3 regions of the Sporolactobacillus sp. PKPK-6 genome follow, and region 2 is predicted to be linked to each of the others. Evidence: predicted binding sites of a transcription regulator. Region 2 holds the regulator's gene; each other region holds the start of a gene.
The links. Region 2 encodes Rex, which represses fermentation and respiration genes when NADH is low (regulators of the CRP and FNR family bind a similar motif). Its sites were predicted from a motif close to TTGTGAAATATTTCACAA; they were not measured.

Region 1 (6,586 bases), on a different contig from region 2:
TAGGCTAACCCGCGTTGCTGACCAGGCATGGCATTCATTTCTACGAGCTCAGTCTGTCCTTTCGTTAGCGTGCCCGTTTTGTCAAAGACTAACGTATCCACCTTACTGAACGTATTCATGATCTCGCCGCCTTTGATCAGAACGCCGCGTTTTGCGCCATTACCGATACCGGCGACATTGGATACCGGAGCACCGATCACTAAGGCCCCCGGGCAACCCAGGACTAAGATTGTGATGGCCAGACGGATGTCCTGCGTGATCCCCCAGACAATTATTCCCAATAAGAGAACGGCTGGCGTATAGTAGCGGGCAAAATGATCAATAAACTTTTCCGCATGTGATTTCGTATCCTGAGCTTCTTCAATCAATTCAATGATCTTACCGAATGTGGTATCCTCACCCACACGAGTTGCCTTAATGCGTAACGTTCCATTGTCTAAAAGAGTCCCAGCAAAAACGGTCGCGCCCACTGACTTATCAACAACCCGCGATTCGCCCGTGACACTGGCTTCATTCAGATAGCCGTGACCTGAGGTGATCACCCCATCCACCGGGACCTGTGCACCCGTCTTCACTAAGAGCTCATCACCCTCATTGACTTCATCACTATCCGTTTCCTGCACCTGACCATTCTCTTGATAAACCCAAGCTTTCGTCGGAGCCATTTCAGTCAGGGTTTTAATTGAGTTGCGCGTTTTCTGCAAGGTTTTCTGCTCCAGATAACTCCCGAACAAAAACAGAAAGACAACGATCGCCGATTCGTTATATTCACCAATGAAAAGGGCACCGATCACAGCGATACTGACTAACAATTCGATGCTGATGACCTTAACGCTCAAGGCCTGCCATGCATGAATCAAAACCGGTAAAAAGCCGACAAGTGTAGCCGCGATAAAGGTCGCCGTATAACCTAATTCCCATTGAAAAAGTCCTTTACTTAAAAAGCCGAGGACAATCAATGCACCGGTCAAATAGGTGATGTGTTGGTTATGTTTCTGTACCCATTTCTGGACGTTCATACAGCCTCCCCCTCCTTTTTATAACTCAAGGATAAACGAAGACCAAGGATATAAAATTGACCGCTGTCAAGAAGTAACGATTTATTGTAAATTAAATGATTCGATTTCATTCCTGAAGTTCGCGCGGCTAAGGTTCCTTTTTGGTATGGGAAGACTTTATTGAAGCTAAAAGATGCGCTATGATTGAATCAATGATTTTTAAACGAAGATGCAAGAAGCGGATGATTGACCGCAATGTACAAAGCAAAACAAGGCTGATTGACGGATTGCAAAATCGATAAAGTGGGTGATGACATGAACATTGACGTAGTGCAGCACGTTCCCTTTGAAGGACTCGCATCTATTGAAGAATGGGGCAACGATAATGGCCATACCTTTCGCATGCATAAGCTCTATGAAAATCCCTCAATACCCCGGATCGACGATCTTGAATTTCTGATCCTACTCGGCGGACCAATGAGTGCAAATGATCAGGATCAACAATGGATTGACGAAGAGCGCAGATTAATCAGCAAGACCATTTCCGAGAATAAACCTGTATTTGGCGTCTGTTTAGGCGCTCAACAGATTGCTAAAGCATTAGGAGCCGCTGTTATTCAAGGCGATAAAGAAGTAGGCTGGCTTCCGATACGTTCCGTTTCTTCTAGGTTACCATTTATACCTGAGGAATTGACTGTTTTTCACTGGCATGGAGAGCAATTTGGACTTCCCGATCGAGCGGAACGATTAGTGAGCAGCGCGGCATGTCAAAACCAGGGATTTATCTACAGTGAAAAAGTGATTGGCTTGCAATTTCATCTGGAAATGACCCCTACTAGTATTCAGGGATTACTCACCCATGACGGAGATTATATTGATCACTCACAATTCGTGCAAAGCGCTGAGGAAATAACCGACTTTGGTATTCCTGAACAAAACAAAACGGTTTTATTTAGACTTCTAGACTACTTAGTGAAGAACAAATAAATTTAAAAAGAGCTGATCGTTTCGTGACCGTATTTTCTAAAGAATGAGGGATCAAAGATACAGCAAATGTTCCCGGTTGTACATCATCAACTGTCACGCTCGTACCATTGATGGCAATTGAGCCTTGTGGAACAAATCATTAAATTTGATAGGTCTTCTCTTTAGCTTTTTCAATACTCATGTGCATTACGGATTGCGCATGATCGTGCATAATCTTGACTTTCAATAGTTTCGGCAAGAGACATAATCCATTGACTATTTGACCATAAAAAAACCTCCTAAAGTTGAATTTGTTCGTTCACCTTAGGAGGTTCATTCACTTTCTTCACTTGTTCCACGCAATAAATCCGAAACAGGTGTGTTCAACCCCTGTAGAATCGGGACTATTGCTTCAGATTTACTTAATGCTAATAAACATATTCATTAAAATTGATCAATGAGCAACTGTCTTAGTTCATCCAGTCCCGGTTGACGCGGATTGGCCGGTGTGCATTGGTCGTTATAGATCAAGTCAACCAATTTATCAAGTGCATCGTCAAACTGTTTCTGCGTCACACCATTGGCCGACAGTTTCGGCACAACATCCAAAGCTTTCATTAAAGCTGCTACCTTATCACAGAAGGCTTCAACCAGTTCTGCATCGCTCGTTCCTTGCATGCCCAATGAACGTGCAATGTCGGCATAGTCTTTTTGACCGCGATATACTTCGTAACGAGGGAACGGCGTCCGTTTTACTCTGCCGGAGACACCATTGAAACGAATGACATGCTGCATTGCGATTGAAATGGCCAAACCATGCGGTAATCCAAATTCCCCACCGGTTTTATGCGCAAGCGAGTGATTGATTCCAAGGAAGGCATTGGCAAACGCCATACCACCCAAAGTAGCCGCATAATGCATTTTTTCGCGTGCCTGCTCACCCGAGAGTGTCGGGTTCTTAGGATCATACTTATAGGATTCTTCCAGGTTCTCAAAGACAAGCTTAATTGCCTGCAGTGACCACGGACGTGTAAATTCAGATGCCATAACTGAAACATAAGCTTCCAAAGCGTGAGACAGTGTATCCAGTCCGGACAGCGCAACGGTTCTTTTCGGAACGGTCATGACAAATTCCGGATCGACGATGGCAATTTGCGGTGTCAGTTCATAATCGGTCAATGGGTATTTAACATGTGTGTTATCGTCTGTGATTACCGCGTACGGCGTTACCTCAGACCCTGTTCCGGATGTTGTCGGGATGGCAACCAACTGGGTCTGCGTTTGATGATGGAATTTAACGATTCGTTTGCGGATATCAATGAATTTCTGTTGCAAACGCGTGAACAACTCACTGACTTTTTCATAGCTGTCTAAGAATCCGGGTTCTTGTTCCAGTGAGTACTCATAGATAAAGCGGGCAATTTTAGACGCATCTAGCGCAGATCCACCGCCGATCGCAATGACTGTATCCGGTTGGAACTCGCTCATTTGTTTTGCGATTTCGATCGTCTGCCCCAGTGTTGGGTCAGGTCGAACGGTCCCATAGATCGACGTTTTTACCACATTATCTCGAATTTCCAACTGTTCATAAACCTTGTCAACGAAACCGAATTTAACCATTCCCGGATCCGCAACAATAAATGCCCGTGAAACTTTTTCAATGTCCTGGAGATAAGAAATTGCATTTTTTTCATAATATATTTTTTCCGGTAAACGAACCCATTGCGGACGATTACGACGTTTTGCGACGGTTTTGATATTCAATAAGTCTTCAGTTGATAAGTTATGCGACAATGAATTTTTCCCCCATGATCCTGTTCCTAAAGTCAAGCTTGCACGCAGTGCATCTGTGTAAATATCGCCAATGCCTCCGATTGAATCCGGTTGATTCACTAGAATTCGAGCGGCCTTAGTCTTTTCGCCGTACTCATTGATAAACGGATCTGCCTGTGAGCCGATTTGAATCGCTGCATTGTGTCCTGCTCCTTGGTAATCCAAAAGAGCTGCAATAATTTGAACACCTTGATCACGATCCTTAGCTTTATAAACAGACAGCAACGGAGACAGCTTCTCAGAGGAGAGTTTTTCGCCAATGTTCTTCGGGTCAAGCTCAAACAACATAACATCCTTGCCCTCCGGAAGAATGACACCTGCCTGTTCCGCAATCCATCGAGCAGGTCTGCCGGCAACCGGTCCGTTTACACCATGGTTGTCATTGAAAACGAAATCAGCTATTTTTTGATAATCTTTCTTAGGAACAAGGTAGGCGCCTTTTTCCAGCATTCTGTTCATCCATTGATCATAGATTGGTGCTTCAACAACCACTGAGTTTTCAGTAGCGCAGATCATTCCGTTGTCAAATCGTTTCGACAGCAGCAAATCTTCGACTGCCCGGTCAAGATGCGCTGTGTGGTCAACAAATATTGCCCCGTTACCGGCACCGACACCCATGGACGGATTACCTGATTGCAATGCCGCATTAACCATCCCCGGACCTCCGGTTGCTAATATAGAAGCGATTTTGGTATTGCGAATTAGAGCTGTTGTATTGTTAAGCGACGGTTTTTCAATCCATTGAATAACATCTTTAGGCGCGCCGGCGGCTACGGCTGCATCATATACGATTTTGGCTGCATGAGCAGAACATTTTTGCGCCTGCGGATGAAAGGCAAAAACGATTGCATTGCGTGTTTTCAATGCCAGTAATGATTTGAACATCGTCGTTGAGGTAGGATTAGTCGTTGGCACAATCCCCGCCAATACCCCCAATGGCGCTGCGATTTGAACTTCGCCGGCAACTTTATTCTCATGAATCACACCGACTGTTTTGTCATTCTTGATTGTATTGTAAACATTTTCAGTTGCAAAACGATTTTTCGTATCCTTATCTTCAACAACGCCGCGTCCGGTTTCATCAACTGCTTCATGTGCAAGCAACAAAGCTGCTTCTGATCCTGCCAGAGCTGCTGCAGCAACAATCTTATCAACCTGTGCCTGTGTGAACTTGGAATATGCTTTTTCTGCTTCCAAGGCTTTATCGACCAATCCGGATGTATAGTTTTTCGCTTCTTCCATCAAAGCTTTTTTTTCATCATCAGACAAAACCTTATTCACTTTAGGTTTTACTAATTTTTCCATTTTAAAAACTCCTTTTTTTCTATTTTTATTTTAGAAAACTTGCCGATTGGCAAGCCTTGGCGCAGACAGAGGCTTAGTTGCACTTACACTCGTTTCCTTGAATTTTTAATTTTTTTATACATTCTTACCAGTGTAAAATTACCCCTACATAGTAGCCTTTTTACTAATTAAATAAGTTCTATTTTTGTGATTTTTTTCACACAAACTACAATAATCTACAACCTGATTTATCACCCTGATTTTTCCCTCAGATGCATTGGGGCTAATCTGAACGTGTCGCAAGCGATCATTAGTTCTTCGTTAGTGGGAATGACTAACGCTTTAATTGGTGAATCCGTTTTGCTTATCAATAATTCCTGTCCGTTTATCTGATTCGCTTTTTCCTCGCAAAATACACCCATAAATTCAAGACCATGTAGGACCTCCCGACGAATCATCGAACTATGCTCACCGATTCCCCCCGTAAAAATAATTGCATCCACTCCTGACATTTTTACTGTATAGGACCCGATGTATTTTTGAATGCGTTCAACAAAAATTCGAATGGCTAGTTTTGCCCGATGGTTGCCTTGCTCGGCCTCTTTTTCTATGTCACGCAGATCGCTCGAAACACCCGAAATGCCGAGCATGCCACTTTTTTTATTCAGTATAGTCACGACTTCGGACGCATTCATATCGGTTTTATCCATGATATATGGGATCAGAGCCGGATCGATATCCCCAGATCGAGTCCCCATTGTTATGCCGGCCAATGGCGTAAAACCCATAGATGTATCGACAGATTTACCACCTTTTATCGCTGTGATGCTTGCCCCATTACCCAGATGGCAGGAGATCAGTTTTAAAGTCTCAATCGGCCGTTTTAATAATCTGGCCGCACGGGCAGCCACATATTTATGACTCGTTCCGTGAAATCCGTATTTACGCATGGCAAAATCCTGGTAATAATTATAGGGTAAACTATATAAATAGGTTTCTTCACTCATTGACTGGTGAAAAGCCGTATCAAACACGACAACTTCCGGTACACCTGGTAGAACCTTGCAGAACACTTTGATTCCAATGAGATTAGCAGAGTTATGCAGCGGTGCGAGATCCGAGAGATTTTCAATTTTCCTAATAACGTCGTCCGTCACCAATGCAGAATCGGAAAAAAATTCACCACCATGAACGACACGATGACCAATCCCCTTGATCATATCCAACGACTGAATGATTTTGTAGGAAACCAGTCGCCTCAATAGCAAACGAACAGCCGTTTCGTGATTAGGAATCAAATTGATTTTCTGAATTTTTTCCCCCTTTACGATGATGGTAAAGATCGAACGGGACAAACCAATGCGTTCAATAGAACCCTTCGTCACTAATTTCTCTGCAGGCATATCCAACAGTTGAAATTTGAGTGACGAACTGCCCGCATTGATCGCCAAAATCAAAGACATCTCATTCACCTCCTGTACTACTAAACTTATGATTTGAGAAAT
Region 2 (6,586 bases):
CAATGTTATTGATAAAATAACGGTCGTGAGAAACGAACAGAATCGTTCCCGGATAGTCAATTAGGGCTCCTTCGAGGACCTCTTTGCTGTCCAAGTCAAGATGGTTGGTTGGTTCATCGAGGATCAGCAGATTGTCATGGCGCATCATCAGCTTGGCCAGCATGAGACGTGCCTTCTCACCACCGCTTAATTGGGAAACCATCTTTGACACATCATCACCGGAAAACAGGAAGCCGCCGAGCACGGTCCGAATATCGCCTTCAGGCTTTAACGGATAATCGTCCCATAATTCATTAAGTACGGTTTTCGTTGGATTGAGGCTCTTTTGTTCCTGATCATAATAACCGATGCTGACATGGCTGCCGAGACGCACCTCACCTGAACGGAGCGTTGTGCCGCCGTCAATCGCTTTAAGCAGCGTTGATTTGCCGATCCCATTCGGGCCGACTAATGCAACGCGATCTCCTCGGCTGATCTGAAAGCTGAGATCAGATATCATGGGTTTCTGATCGTCGTAGCCGACATCAAGATGAGAAACCGCGAGCACATCACGACCGCTTTGCTGTTCAATATCGAAGGTAAAGGTAGCCGATTTGGCGTCGCCCATTGGACGATCCATAAGATCCATTTTTTCTAATTGTTTGCGTCGGCTTTGCGCTCGTTTTGTCGTCGAAGCACGTACAATATTTTTCTGAACAAAATCCTTCAGTTTTGCTACCTCTTTTTGCTGCTTATCATAGGCTTTCAGTTCACTTTCAAATTCTGCCGCGCGCACTTCCAGATAACGCGAATAGTTCCCTGTGTATTTGCGCACTTTATGTCTGGTAATTTCATAGACCTTTGTCGCAATTTTATCGAGAAAATATCGGTCGTGAGAGACGACAAGCACACTGCCGTTGTAGCGCTGCAAGTAACCTTCCAGCCATGATAGCGTTTCAATGTCCAAGTGGTTGGTTGGTTCGTCAAGAATCAGCAGATCCGGCTTGATGAGCAGGAGCTTGCCGAGCGCAAGCTGAGTCTTTTGCCCACCGGATAAATTGCTTACTGGCGTCTCATCGGGAAAGCCACCGAAATTCAAGCCGTTCAGCACGCTGCGTGTTTCTGCCTGGTAAGTGAAACCGCCTTTTTCGCGGAAGTCTGCTTGCATTGCATCGTAAGTCTTCAGCAGCTGATCGTAATCTTTAGGATTAGCAAAGCTGCCGGGATCCGCCATCTGTTCTTCCATCTTACGCATTCTCTTCTCAAGTGCGATAAGGGGCCCGAACACAGACAGCAATTCATCATAGATTCCGCGCGTCGAGTCGAGTGTGGCATTCTGCGGCAGGTAGCCCATTGTACGGTCTTTTGGCATGATGATCTCACCGCTGTCCGCACTCATTTCTCCGGCAATAATTTTAAGCAGCGTTGATTTGCCAGCGCCGTTACGGCCAACCAGCGCAACGCGTTCTCCAAGCTGTACTTCTATGGAGATATTAGATAAAACAAGATCAGTTACAAAGGATTTACTGATCTCATTGGTTTGTAAGAGCAACACAGATTTTCACCTCAGAAAGATTAGGAATAGCGGTCGATTTTCCGGAAGCAGGATGTTTGCTTCGGAATCTGTACACATAATAAGATAGATATGTTCATTGTAGCCTACTCGTAAATTATTCGGCAACTGCGGAGGCATGCAATGTTGGATTAAGACAAATTCGATCATGATTGTGAAATAAATAACAAAAATAATGATGATTATAGTATAGTTGAACTAGAGACACAGATAAATGATGGCAACACGATCTGTTTTGTAAAATTGGGGGGGAAGACCCGGTCATGGCGAACCAAAATGTACCTCAGGCGACTGCCGAGCGGCTGCCGCTGTACTATCGAACACTGCAGGGCTTGGTTGCAGTAGGAAAAACGCGTATTTCATCTTCGGAATTCGGAGATCTTGTGCAAATCGATTCAACAACGATTCGCAAGGATTTTTCTTATTTCGGTGCGCTCGGAAGAAAAGGATACGGCTACGATACGCAGCATCTGATGGATTTTCTAAGGAAAACACTTTATCAAGATGAATTGTCAAAAGTGGTCCTGATTGGTGTCGGACATTTGGGCACTGCACTGCTCAATCACAACTTTCAAAAGAATAACAATACCAAGATCGTGAAGGCCTATGACATTGATCCTTCGCTTGTCGGTACGGAAGTCAGCGGTACGGAAATTTATGCAATGGATACGTTGGCAACCGACGACAATAGTGACATAACAGCCGCTATTTTAACTGTTCCAGCTGCACACGCGCAGGAAGCAGCGGAAATGGCGCTTGCATCAGGCATTCACGGATTTTTAAATTTTTCTCCGACGACCTTGTCTCTGCCGGCAAACGCTTATGTCCGTCATGTGGATATGACGGTTGAACTTCAGGCGCTGATTTATTTTCTTAATCATTCGATGGAAGAAAGGAATTCTAAATGATTAAGTGGTAAAATACAGGTGCATAGCATTAACTGGTTAAGAATCAACGCATGCGCGGACAGTGAGCAGTTCGTTCGCGCTTATGCGGTTTAAAAATAAGGTGGAATGCAGGAATGATTCAATTAAAATCACAAAATGAAATTGCTGAAATGAAAAGATCCGGTCAGCTGCTTGCTCGAGCGCATCAGCATATTAAAAAAATGATTCGTCCCGGCGTGACGACCTGGGAAATCGAAGAGTTTGTAAATGAATTTCTTGAAAAGCACGGCGCGATTCCTGAAGAAAAGGGATTTCAGGGCTATAAGTATGCGACCTGCGCTTCAGTTAACGATGAAATCTGCCATGGCTTTCCGAATAAAAAGCCTCTGAAAAATGGAGATATCGTCACGATCGACATGGTCGTTAATCTGAACGGCGCGATGTCGGATTCAGCGTGGAGCTATGCAGTCGGTGAAATTTCTGATGAGGCGAAGCATTTGCTGAAGACAACGGAAGAATCGCTTTATGAAGGTATTAAACAAGCGGTTGTCGGAAACCGGCTCGGCGATGTCGGCTACGCTATTCAAAAATATGCCGAGGATCGCGGACTCAGCGTTGTTCGTGAATTTGTCGGCCACGGTATCGGACCGACAATGCACGAAGATCCGCCGGTTGCACACTATGGCCGCCCTGGTCGCGGTCTTCGCCTTAGAGAAGGCATGACGATTACGATTGAACCGATGTTGAACATTGGTGACTGGCGTTCAAAGGTTGATGATAACGGTTGGACGGCACGCACGATCGACGGTTCATTGTCCGCACAGTACGAACACACATTGGCGATCACGAAAAACGGTCCGGAAATTCTGACCGCACTTGATGAAGAATAAAGAGTACGGGATAGAAGAAGCGGAGCCCCAATTAACGGGCCCCGCTGTTTTTATACAAAAAAACGTTTAATAGATCAAAGAAAGGACTTGGCCTCCCAAATTTTTTCAACCGCTCTTTTACATAAACCAGTGAATCCAGCTGGTTGTATTCGGAATGTGCACACTCAAGCTGAGTAGAACAACAGTGGCATTCATGGCTGCATGCATGAACATGGTCACCCAAATGCGACCGGTCTTGTGATAGGCATAGCAAAGAAAGAAGCCAATCACAACATAAATAAGCAGATGCGAAAAATCAAAATGGCCGGCAGCAAAGATTAGGGAACTGATCAACGCGGCAAAAAAGAAGCCAATGCCCTTTTTCAAACTTCCGAAAAGAATCTTGCGGAAAACAATTTCTTCAAGCATCGGTCCGATGATGCTGACTGCGAATATAAACAAAGGCGCCTTGCGGGTCATCTGGACGACATCCTGAGTATGCTGCGAGCTGATCGGCTGACCTAATATGAGGCTGTTGATCAGTGCTGTCGCAATCTGAAGAACGAACAGGATGAACACACCGCAAATTGCCCAAGCGATCGACTCGCCGATAGAAGCAACCGGACCGCGTGCCAACCTACGCTCGGGTATTAGCAGCAGTGAGACAATAATTAAGGTTAAGAAAAAGACGGCTGCGTATGCATCACCGGAGGACGATCCACCTTTCGGAAATCCGGGAATCAGCGGAGATATAAAGCAGATAAGATAAACAAGAACGATCAGGATATACCGTAAAACCAAAGTCAGACACCTCATATCTATTTGTATAATTTAGGATTATTTGTGAAAAGCTGAAAGCATTCTAGAAGGTTATTGCTTGTTTTGTCTATTTTAACATAGCGGATTTTCTTTATCCTTTAATAACTATTTGAACCATTTTTATGGTTACATATATTTTCGAGTAAAAACTTGCAAATCTATTGGGAATTGATTATTATATTAAATGGATTAGCACTCAGGCGAACTGAGTGCTAACAAAGGTACTTAACTTAACATTTTTAAGGAGGGTATTTCAACATGTTAAAGCCATTGGGTGATCGTATTGTGATCGAACCACAAGAAAAAGAAGAACAAACAGCAAGCGGTATCGTACTTCCTGATTCGGCGAAGGAGAAGCCGCAAGAAGGCCGCGTTATTGCCGTTGGTGCCGGCAAGGTGTCCGACAAAGGCGAACGTATCGCTTTGGACGTAAAAGAAGGAGAAAAAGTGATCTTTTCAAAATATGCAGGCACTGAAGTAAAATATGACGGCAAAAGCTATCTCGTTGTTCGTCAGGACGATATTCTCGCTGTTATTGACTGACTTGCAATGCTCGTTTAACAGAAGATCCTCAGATCTAATTTAATTTAGGAGGGACTATTCACAATGGCAAAAGATATTAAATTTGGTGAAGAAGCGCGCCGCTCGATGCTTCGCGGTGTCGACGTTTTAGCTGATGCAGTAAAAGTAACGCTCGGACCGAAAGGCCGCAACGTTGTACTTGATAAGAAATACGGTTCACCGCTGATTACGAATGACGGTGTAACAATTGCAAAAGAAATCGAACTTGAAGATAAATTCGAGAACATGGGTGCACGTCTTGTATCCGAAGTCGCTAGCAAGACGAACGATGTAGCCGGCGACGGTACGACAACTGCAACGGTTCTTGCGCAGTCTATGATTCGCGAAGGCTTGAAGAACGTTGCTTCCGGTGCAAACCCAATGGGCATTCGCCGCGGTATTGAAAAAGCAACTCAGGCTGCCGTTGAGGGATTGAAAGAAATTTCAAAGCCGATTGAAGGCAAAGCATCAATCGCACAAGTTGCAGCTATTTCTGCAGCTGACGAAAAAGTCGGCGAACTGATTGCCGAAGCTATGGAAAAGGTTGGCAACGATGGTGTTGTTACGCTTGAAGAATCCAAGGGCTTTGTTACTGAACTTGACGTTGTTGAAGGTATGCAATTTGATCGCGGTTATGCTTCCGCATACATGGTTACAGACCAGGATAAAATGGAAGCCGTTCTCGACAATCCATACATCTTGATCACCGACAAGAAGATCTCAAACATTCAAGAAATTCTTCCTGTTCTTGAAAAAGTTGTTCAACAAGGCAAACCAATGCTGATCATCGCTGAAGATGTTGAAGGCGAAGCGTTGGCAACGCTCGTACTGAACAAACTGCGTGGTACATTCAACGTTGTTGCTGTTAAGGCTCCTGGCTTCGGCGACCGCAGGAAAGCAATGCTCGAAGACATCGCTGTACTGACCGGCGGACAGGTCGTTACAAGTGACCTTGGTCTCGAACTTAAGGAAACAACGGTTGATCAACTCGGAACAGCCGGCAAGGTTATCGTTACGAAAGACAACACGACGATCGTTGAAGGTGCAGGCGCATCCGACAAGATCGGCGCGCGTGTCGGTCAGATCAAAGCACAGTTGGAAGAAACAACGTCTGACTTTGACAAAGAAAAGCTGCAAGAACGCCTTGCAAAACTGTCCGGCGGCGTAGCCGTAATCAAAGTCGGTGCAGCAACTGAAACTGAATTGAAAGAACGCAAGTTGCGTATTGAAGACGCTCTGAACTCGACTCGCGCTGCAGTTCAGGAAGGTATCGTAGCCGGCGGCGGTACAGCTCTTGCTAACGTGATCAAGAACGTTGAAGCTGTTGAAGCTGAAGGCGATGAAAAGACCGGCGTGAACATCGTTGTCCGCGCACTCGAAGAACCTGTTCGTCAAATTGGCGAAAACGCAGGCCTCGAAGGCTCTGTCATCGTTGAAAAACTGAAATCCCAGAAACCAGGCATCGGCTATGACGCTGCCAAGGATCAATGGGTAAACATGATTGAATCCGGAATTGTTGACCCAACAAAGGTTACACGTTCCGCACTGCAAAACGCGGCTTCTGTATCTGCAATGCTGCTGACAACTGAAGCAGTCGTTGCCGACAAGCCTGAAGAACATCCGGAACCGCAAATGCCAGCCGGAGCACCAGGAATGGGCGGTATGATGTAATAAACTAAAAAACATTGATTTAACAATGTTTTTCAGTATGAATAGATTGTTTTTTAGGGCACTTCTCATGTATCCATTTGGATACATGAGAAGTGTTTTTTCACAAGTAAAGAAAGTATAAGATTTTGCCTCGTATTTAAACAAATAAACCAGTGTCTTGACCGAGAATCAAAGCGGAGGTGCGAGACGCCTGCGGGATCAGGTGCCAGCGAGACCCCGCAGATTTC
Region 3 (6,586 bases), on a different contig from region 2:
TTCCATGCCGAATGCAACATCATCCTGCACGGTTGCTCCGATGAATTGATTATCAGGATTTTGAAAAACAATACCTGCATGACGACGAATCGTCCACTTTGTTTCCTCATTCAAGGGCATACCGCATACGAAAACGGATCCGCTCTGTGGTTTCAACAGCCCAATCAGCAGCAATGCCAAGGTAGACTTACCCGCACCATTATTACCGATAACAGACAGCCATTCACCTTTATTAACGGCAAAGGAAACAGAAGATAATGTATTGTTTTTTGCAGGTTCATATTTAAATGTCAGATCTTTAACTTGGATTATTTGCTCGTTCATCGGACATACCCTCTTTTCACAAGACAACGGCAACGAACAGTAATAACGCAACGGTTCCATTCACAAGCACCAGATTTTTCACAGCAACCACAAAGGTTTTCGATTTGACTTGAATTTGATTGAACTGTTTCACCTGTTTAGATACAGGAATGATGGCCAGCAGTGCAAGCAGCATAATCATCGGCAGTATTTTAAACAGGACACAGACAACAATTGCAGCAAAGGTCGCAGCATAGAGTCCATTAAAAAGCCAAATTGCGTAACGTTTGCCAATGTAATAGGGCAGCGTAAAGCGATGATTCTTAATGTCATCATCCAGATCGCAAATGTTATTCGCCAGCATGATATTCGCTATGGTGAACATGCACGGCAGCGAGACGAGCACGATTTCAAAGAGCAGGAGCAGATCGGCCTGCACGGTTATTGTCCGTCCTTCCCAAATCAAATTGACAATGCCTTGGTCCGTTGCGTTGACATAAACGGTTAAAAATAAAACACCGAGCCCTTCCGTGATCCCTGAAAAAATTTCACCGATCGGCATTCGTGACAGTGGAATTGGTCCGAACGAATAAAGGATGCCAATTCCAAAGCAAGCCATGCCTACGAGTAAAACAATTAGATCAGTACGTACCACAAGTACCAGTCCCAGCACCGTCGCAATCGCCAAAAGGATGACGATGGTAAACGCGACCAAAGGTTCCGAAATATGCTCCTGTCCAATGATGTTTTCTCTTCTGCGATACTCCTCACTCGTTGCTTTTCGATAATCCATGTAGTTATTAATCGCCGTTGCTGTCATATCAAAAAAGAGCATGGAAGCAAAGAAAATCGTTGTGTTGATTGGATCCAGTAGATGGAACCGGTATGAAACAAAGAGACAGCCAACAATAAAAGGAAAGAGACTGGCTAATTTGGTCTGAATTTCAACGAGTTTAAGGAACGCGCCCAGCGACATCTTTTTCACCCCTTCTTCAATTTAACCCCTTCGACACCTTCTGAAAAAAATACAGTCCTTTTTATTCTATAAGTTTAAAAGCTTTATTCGTCAGCACAAAATTATTTTTTAGATTAGGTGTTATATAGACTTTCTTATCGCGCGTCACAAATACGGCCTTAATCCCCCATTTTTTCGCATCGCTCATTCCGCCTTTAAGCCCGCCCGCAAACAGGACGGTGGAAAGCGCATCTCCGTCAGTCGAAGCATCTGTAATTACTGATACCCCTGCAATGTCATTCATAAATGGATAGCCGTCAAATGGGTTCAACAAATGATGATAGGTCTTACCATTCACCTTAATGAATCGTTCATAGATTCCAGATGTGACAATGGACTGATTGGACTCCTCGATTTTCCCGACAATCGCCCCGCGCGGTTCAAAAGGATTCTGGATACCAACGTTCCACTTTTCATCTGAGGCATTCTTCCCCAGTACGTAAATATTTCCGCCAAGGTCAACAATCGCAGACTGAACATGGTATTTCTTCAACACAGTTACCACTTCATCCGTGATAAAACCTTTAGCAATGGCGCCTAAGTCCAACCGCATGCCTTTATTTTTGAGAAAGATCGTGTGCTTTGAATCATTGAGGATCATTCGTTTGTATCCGATTAACGGAAGCACATGGTCAATCTCGCTCTGCTTCGGTTTTCTTGCATCGGAATAGCCGATATGCCACAGCTTCGAGAGCGGTCCAATGGTCAGATCAAAACCGCCATTTGAGCGTCCGCTGTACTTCTTCCCAATCTTGATCATGCGGTAAATGTCATTAGATACCTTAACCGGCTTAATTCCTGCCTCTTCATTCACCTGATCAATCTCAGACGAATCATGCTTATCTTCAACAGTCGTCGCGTCCGCCAACTCTTCGATCCGTTTAAAAACCGGCTTGAGTACATCTGCTTTCCCTTTATCAAAAATTTTCACCGTAACTACCGTGCCCATTATAAATTCGGTCCTGCTGTATGGGCTGCTGAGAATCTCCGCCTTAACAGGCTGCGCTTTATGCCCACATCCTGTCGTAATCAGCAGGCACACGATGACCATAAACATAATACCGATCTTCCTCATCGGACTCATTCCTTCCCAATGGTTAACTGCTCCTTAGAGTAAGAAAGGCTTTAGAGCAATTCCGCGCTCTAAAGCCTTTGATGGCACTGCTTCCATTCATTATTTCTCTTGGAAAACAAGATTATCGACTTCGATTGGCGTTGTATCGCCCTTTTGAGCCGCGTTAATCAGCTGTGCCGCATAAATACGGAACGAATGACTGGAGTGTGTCGCGCCGGAGACAACATCCACTTCTTCTGCATTTTGTTTGTCAAGTAACGATTTGCTGAGTGCCGGAATATATTCTTTTGGTCCAACCCCGGATTTTGCTTTCATTGCCTTTTCATATGCGGCATTTTCTGATTTTAGTTTTCCATTTTTGTCCAGAAAATCATAATTAACTTTTGTGATCTTACCGCCTTTAACCGTCATATCAATAAATGTTTTCCAACCGGTAGTGCCCAGATTTTTTTCTGCCAACTTGTACGTTCCATCCTTCAGCTTGGCATATGCATCAATGACAATTGGTGTCGTGTCGCCTTTTTGTGCTGCCTGAATCAATTGCTGCGCATAATTAATGAAATGATTAGATGATTCGGTTGCACCGGATACGGCTTCAACCTGCTGTGCATCTTGACTGGCAACAAGTGCTTTATTCAGCTTAGGGATGTATTCCTTTGGTCCAATTCCGTTTTTCGCCTTCATCGCTTTTTCATAAGCTGCATTATCTGACTTCAATTTTCCATCTTTATCTACGTAATTATAATCAGATTTAGTAATTTTTCCGTCTTTAACTGTTATAGACATTGTAGCTTTCCATCCGTGACTGTCCAATTCCTTTTCTTTTAATGAATAAGTCCCATCTTTCAAAGGTGCTCCTGCAATTAATTTTGCGGTTGCAGGTTCACTTGACCCGGAAGCCTTTTTTTCTGTGTTTGATTTGGTAGCGTTTTCATTTGATCCGCAGGCAGCAAGCATCATGATGATTAACAACCCCAACGGTAACAATAATTTTTTAATATGCATAGCTAACACTTCCCCCTTAAATCGACATTTTGTGAAATTCATCACATTATCTTGCTCTTTCATCTTACCATGTCTATGATTCATTAGCTACATCAAAATTGTGAACGTTTTCATAAAAAGTTTTCTTGTTCATTTGCTATACCTAGACACATAGATATGAAATGTGTACTATTTAATTTAGATGGATTGTTATTTATTTCACAAATTATTTCATTTTTTTGATAGCGCTTTAATTTTGTTTTTTCGAAGGGGGAAGAATAATGGGGATTAAGAACATTGTAATTATCGGGGCCGGATACGCTGGTGTTCATGCTGCGAAAAAATTGGCAAAAAAGTATAAGAAAGATGCTTCTGTCACCATTACTTTGATTGATCAGCACTCATACCATACGATGATGACAGAACTTCATGAGGTTGCCGCGCATCGCGTGGAACCTGAAGCCATCACATTCGATTTGCGCAAACTCTTCAAACACACAAAAGTGAATCTAGTCACAGATCGGGTCAAGAACGTCGACCATGAGAATAAAACAGTGACCACTGAACATGCTGCATACAGCTATGATTATTTAATTCTCGGTATGGGCGGTGAGCCCAATGATTTCGGCACGCCGGGGGTACGCGAGCATGGCTTTACACTTATGTCTTGGGAAGACGCAATGAAGTTGCGTGAACATATTGAACACATTGTTCGCAAAGCAGCAACGGAACATGACCCCGATAAGCGGCGCGCAATGCTTACCTTCGCTATCTGTGGCTCAGGCTTTACAGGTGTTGAAATGATCGGCGAACTGATCGAATGGAAAACGCGGCTTGCCAAGGTCAATAAATTGGCAGAAAACGATATTTCTTTGTATTTAGTGGAAGCGGTTCCAACAATTTTGAATATGCTTGAGCGAAAGGATGCAGGCAAGGCAGAAAATTATATGCGCAAAAAAGGCGTTACTATCTTGACCAGTTCGCCCATTGTAGAAGTTAAAGCAGACCGTATCGTCCTAAAATCGGGAGATGAACTTCCAACGCACACCTTGATTTGGACAGCAGGAGTGAAAGCGAATTCCCAAGCAAGCAGTTTCGGCATGAAATCGGCACGTGCCGGACGTTTGACGGTCAATAAATATATGGAAGCTGAGGACTTGGATCACGTTTACGTCGTTGGTGATCTCTCCTATTATGAAGACGGCGGAAAACCCGTACCTCAAATTGTCGAAGCGGCCGAGCAAACAGCCGGAACGGCAGTTAAAAATATTGCATGTGCAATTAGCGGTGGCGAAAAATCGGCATTTAAAGGCAATTACCATGGTGTGATGGTTTCGATCGGTGCCAGATACGGAGTTGCCCATCTAGGGAGCATGCATTTAAGCGGGTTTCTTGCCATTTTAATGAAGCATATGGTCAACCTGTACTATTTCTTTGGCCTTCGCAGTGCACATTATATGTTCCATTACATTATGCATGAATTTTTCCAAACGAAGGATAAACGAAATATCCTCCGTAACTTTTCCACGCGGTACGGCAATGTACTCTGGAGTCTGCCTCTTCGCGTTTTTGTCGGCGGTTTCTGGCTTAATGAAGCATTCGGCAAGATATGGGGTGAAAGTATTTGGAACAAGGTCACGTCACACTGGTCGAATTTCCATCTGCTGTTTAATGGACTTGGTAAGGATTCCTGGCTAGTCGGATCATCTGTGAAAATGCCGTTTGATTGGCTGCAGACAGCGACAACCGGTGCGAGCCAAGCGGCAAGCAGCGGTGCGGGCGACACAGCAAGCCAGTATGCCACACCTATTCTGAGCAAGATGCCGTTCTGGTTTGAATGGATCATGAAGCTTATGCTCCCGAACGCCGATGTGGCCGTATTCATGCAGAAAAGCATGGTGTTCATCGAGCTCGCCATTGGTCTCGCAATACTTGCCGGCTTGTTTACATGGATCAGCAGCGCAGCAAGCGCAGGATTCATTGTTATGTTTACGCTAAGTGCCATGCTCGGATGGGATAATTTGTGGGCACTGCCTGCTTCAATTGCATTAATGAATGGTTCCGGCCGATCTGTCGGATTTGATTATTGGGTTGTCCCTTTCCTGCAAAAGACATTGAGCAGATGGTGGTATGGCAAAGAACAGGCGATCTATAACGATGCTGCCGACAACGAAAGTCCCGCTCTCATTAAGTCGTCGAATACAAATAATTTGAACCAATAAGCTACAAGAAGGGAGGATCAGCAGTGAGCAGCTACTTAAAAATGATCAAACGCTGGGATATTATCATTGTAACGATACTTGTTCTGATCTCTTTTCTTCCCTTCACAATTTTCAGTGTGGTCCAAGCGAAAAGTAATAATGATCCAAACAACATCAATGTTGCAGTAATTTCTGTGGATAATAAGGTCGTCAAACGCATTGTACTCACAGGTAATGTAAAAACCCAGCAATTTGATGTTCACGACCTTGGCGGGGATTGTAATACGATTGAAGTGAAGAAGAACCGAATCCGGGTCAAAAGCGCCGATTGTCCCGACCAAAATTGTGTGCTGACCGGCTTTATATCTAAACCCGGCCAAACGATTGTCTGTCTGCCTCATCGTGTCGTTATTGAAATTAAAAGCAATCACGAACCGTCACAGGATATCATTGTCAGTTCATAAGGCGGCAAAGGAATCTGGTACTTATGACAAAAAATCAGCTGAATGCTTATATCGCACTGCTCGCCGCCCAAGCGGTGGTCATTAGCATGTTCGAGAACGCCATACCTTTTCCTTTTGCTGTGGCACCCGGGGCTAAGCTTGGGCTTGCGAATATCATCACATGTATGGCACTCTATACGCTTTCAACGAAAGATACACTTAAAGTACTCACCATTCGGCTGATCTTGGCAACATTGCTCGGCGGCACCATTTCCACATTCATGTACAGCGCAGCCGGTATCGTGCTGAGTTTTTTAGGGATGTGGCTTGTCAAAAAACTTGGTCCTGATCGTGTCAGTTTGATTGGTGTGAGCACAACCGGAGCTATTTTGCATAACATCGGACAACTCATTGTCGCAAGCTGGATTGCGCAAACATGGACGGTGCTTCTCTATCTTCCGGTACTGTCTTTTGCCGGTATTCTAGCAGGCATTGCGATCGGTGTCATGGCTAATTATTTGTTAAATCATGTCGAGAAATTACACAATTACCGAAGTTTGCGGGA

Region 1: the regulator Rex is predicted to act here: its motif matches at 5,287-5,304, upstream of adhE (bifunctional acetaldehyde-CoA/alcohol dehydrogenase).
Region 3: the regulator Rex is predicted to act here: its motif matches at 3,428-3,445, upstream of pplA (extracellular electron transfer flavoprotein PplA).

Annotation. Positions count from the first base shown of each region.
Region 1 covers NZ_JBWXPA010000002.1:1,032,956-1,039,541, forward strand. The annotation lists gene AC1MBV_RS15870 (heavy metal translocating P-type ATPase) at 1-1,019, opposite strand, end outside; gene AC1MBV_RS15875 (type 1 glutamine amidotransferase) at 1,314-1,985, shown strand; partial or broken gene AC1MBV_RS15880 (hypothetical protein) at 1,951-2,106, opposite strand; gene adhE (bifunctional acetaldehyde-CoA/alcohol dehydrogenase) at 2,409-5,102, opposite strand; gene AC1MBV_RS15890 (acetate/propionate family kinase) at 5,333-6,544, opposite strand.
Region 2 covers NZ_JBWXPA010000003.1:62,723-69,308, reverse strand. The annotation lists gene AC1MBV_RS16370 (ABC-F family ATP-binding cassette domain-containing protein) at 1-1,534, opposite strand, end outside; gene AC1MBV_RS16365 (redox-sensing transcriptional repressor Rex) at 1,816-2,460, shown strand; gene map (type I methionyl aminopeptidase) at 2,574-3,329, shown strand; gene AC1MBV_RS16355 (CPBP family intramembrane glutamic endopeptidase) at 3,447-4,109, opposite strand; gene groES (co-chaperone GroES) at 4,386-4,670, shown strand; gene groL (chaperonin GroEL) at 4,734-6,359, shown strand.
Region 3 covers NZ_JBWXPA010000002.1:787,896-794,481, forward strand. The annotation lists gene AC1MBV_RS14620 (energy-coupling factor transporter ATPase) at 1-324, opposite strand, end outside; gene menA (1,4-dihydroxy-2-naphthoate polyprenyltransferase) at 341-1,279, opposite strand; gene AC1MBV_RS14630 (FAD:protein FMN transferase) at 1,341-2,393, opposite strand; gene pplA (extracellular electron transfer flavoprotein PplA) at 2,493-3,398, opposite strand; gene AC1MBV_RS14640 (FAD-dependent oxidoreductase) at 3,659-5,599, shown strand; gene AC1MBV_RS14645 (NusG domain II-containing protein) at 5,623-6,042, shown strand; gene AC1MBV_RS14650 (Gx transporter family protein) at 6,066-6,586, shown strand, end outside.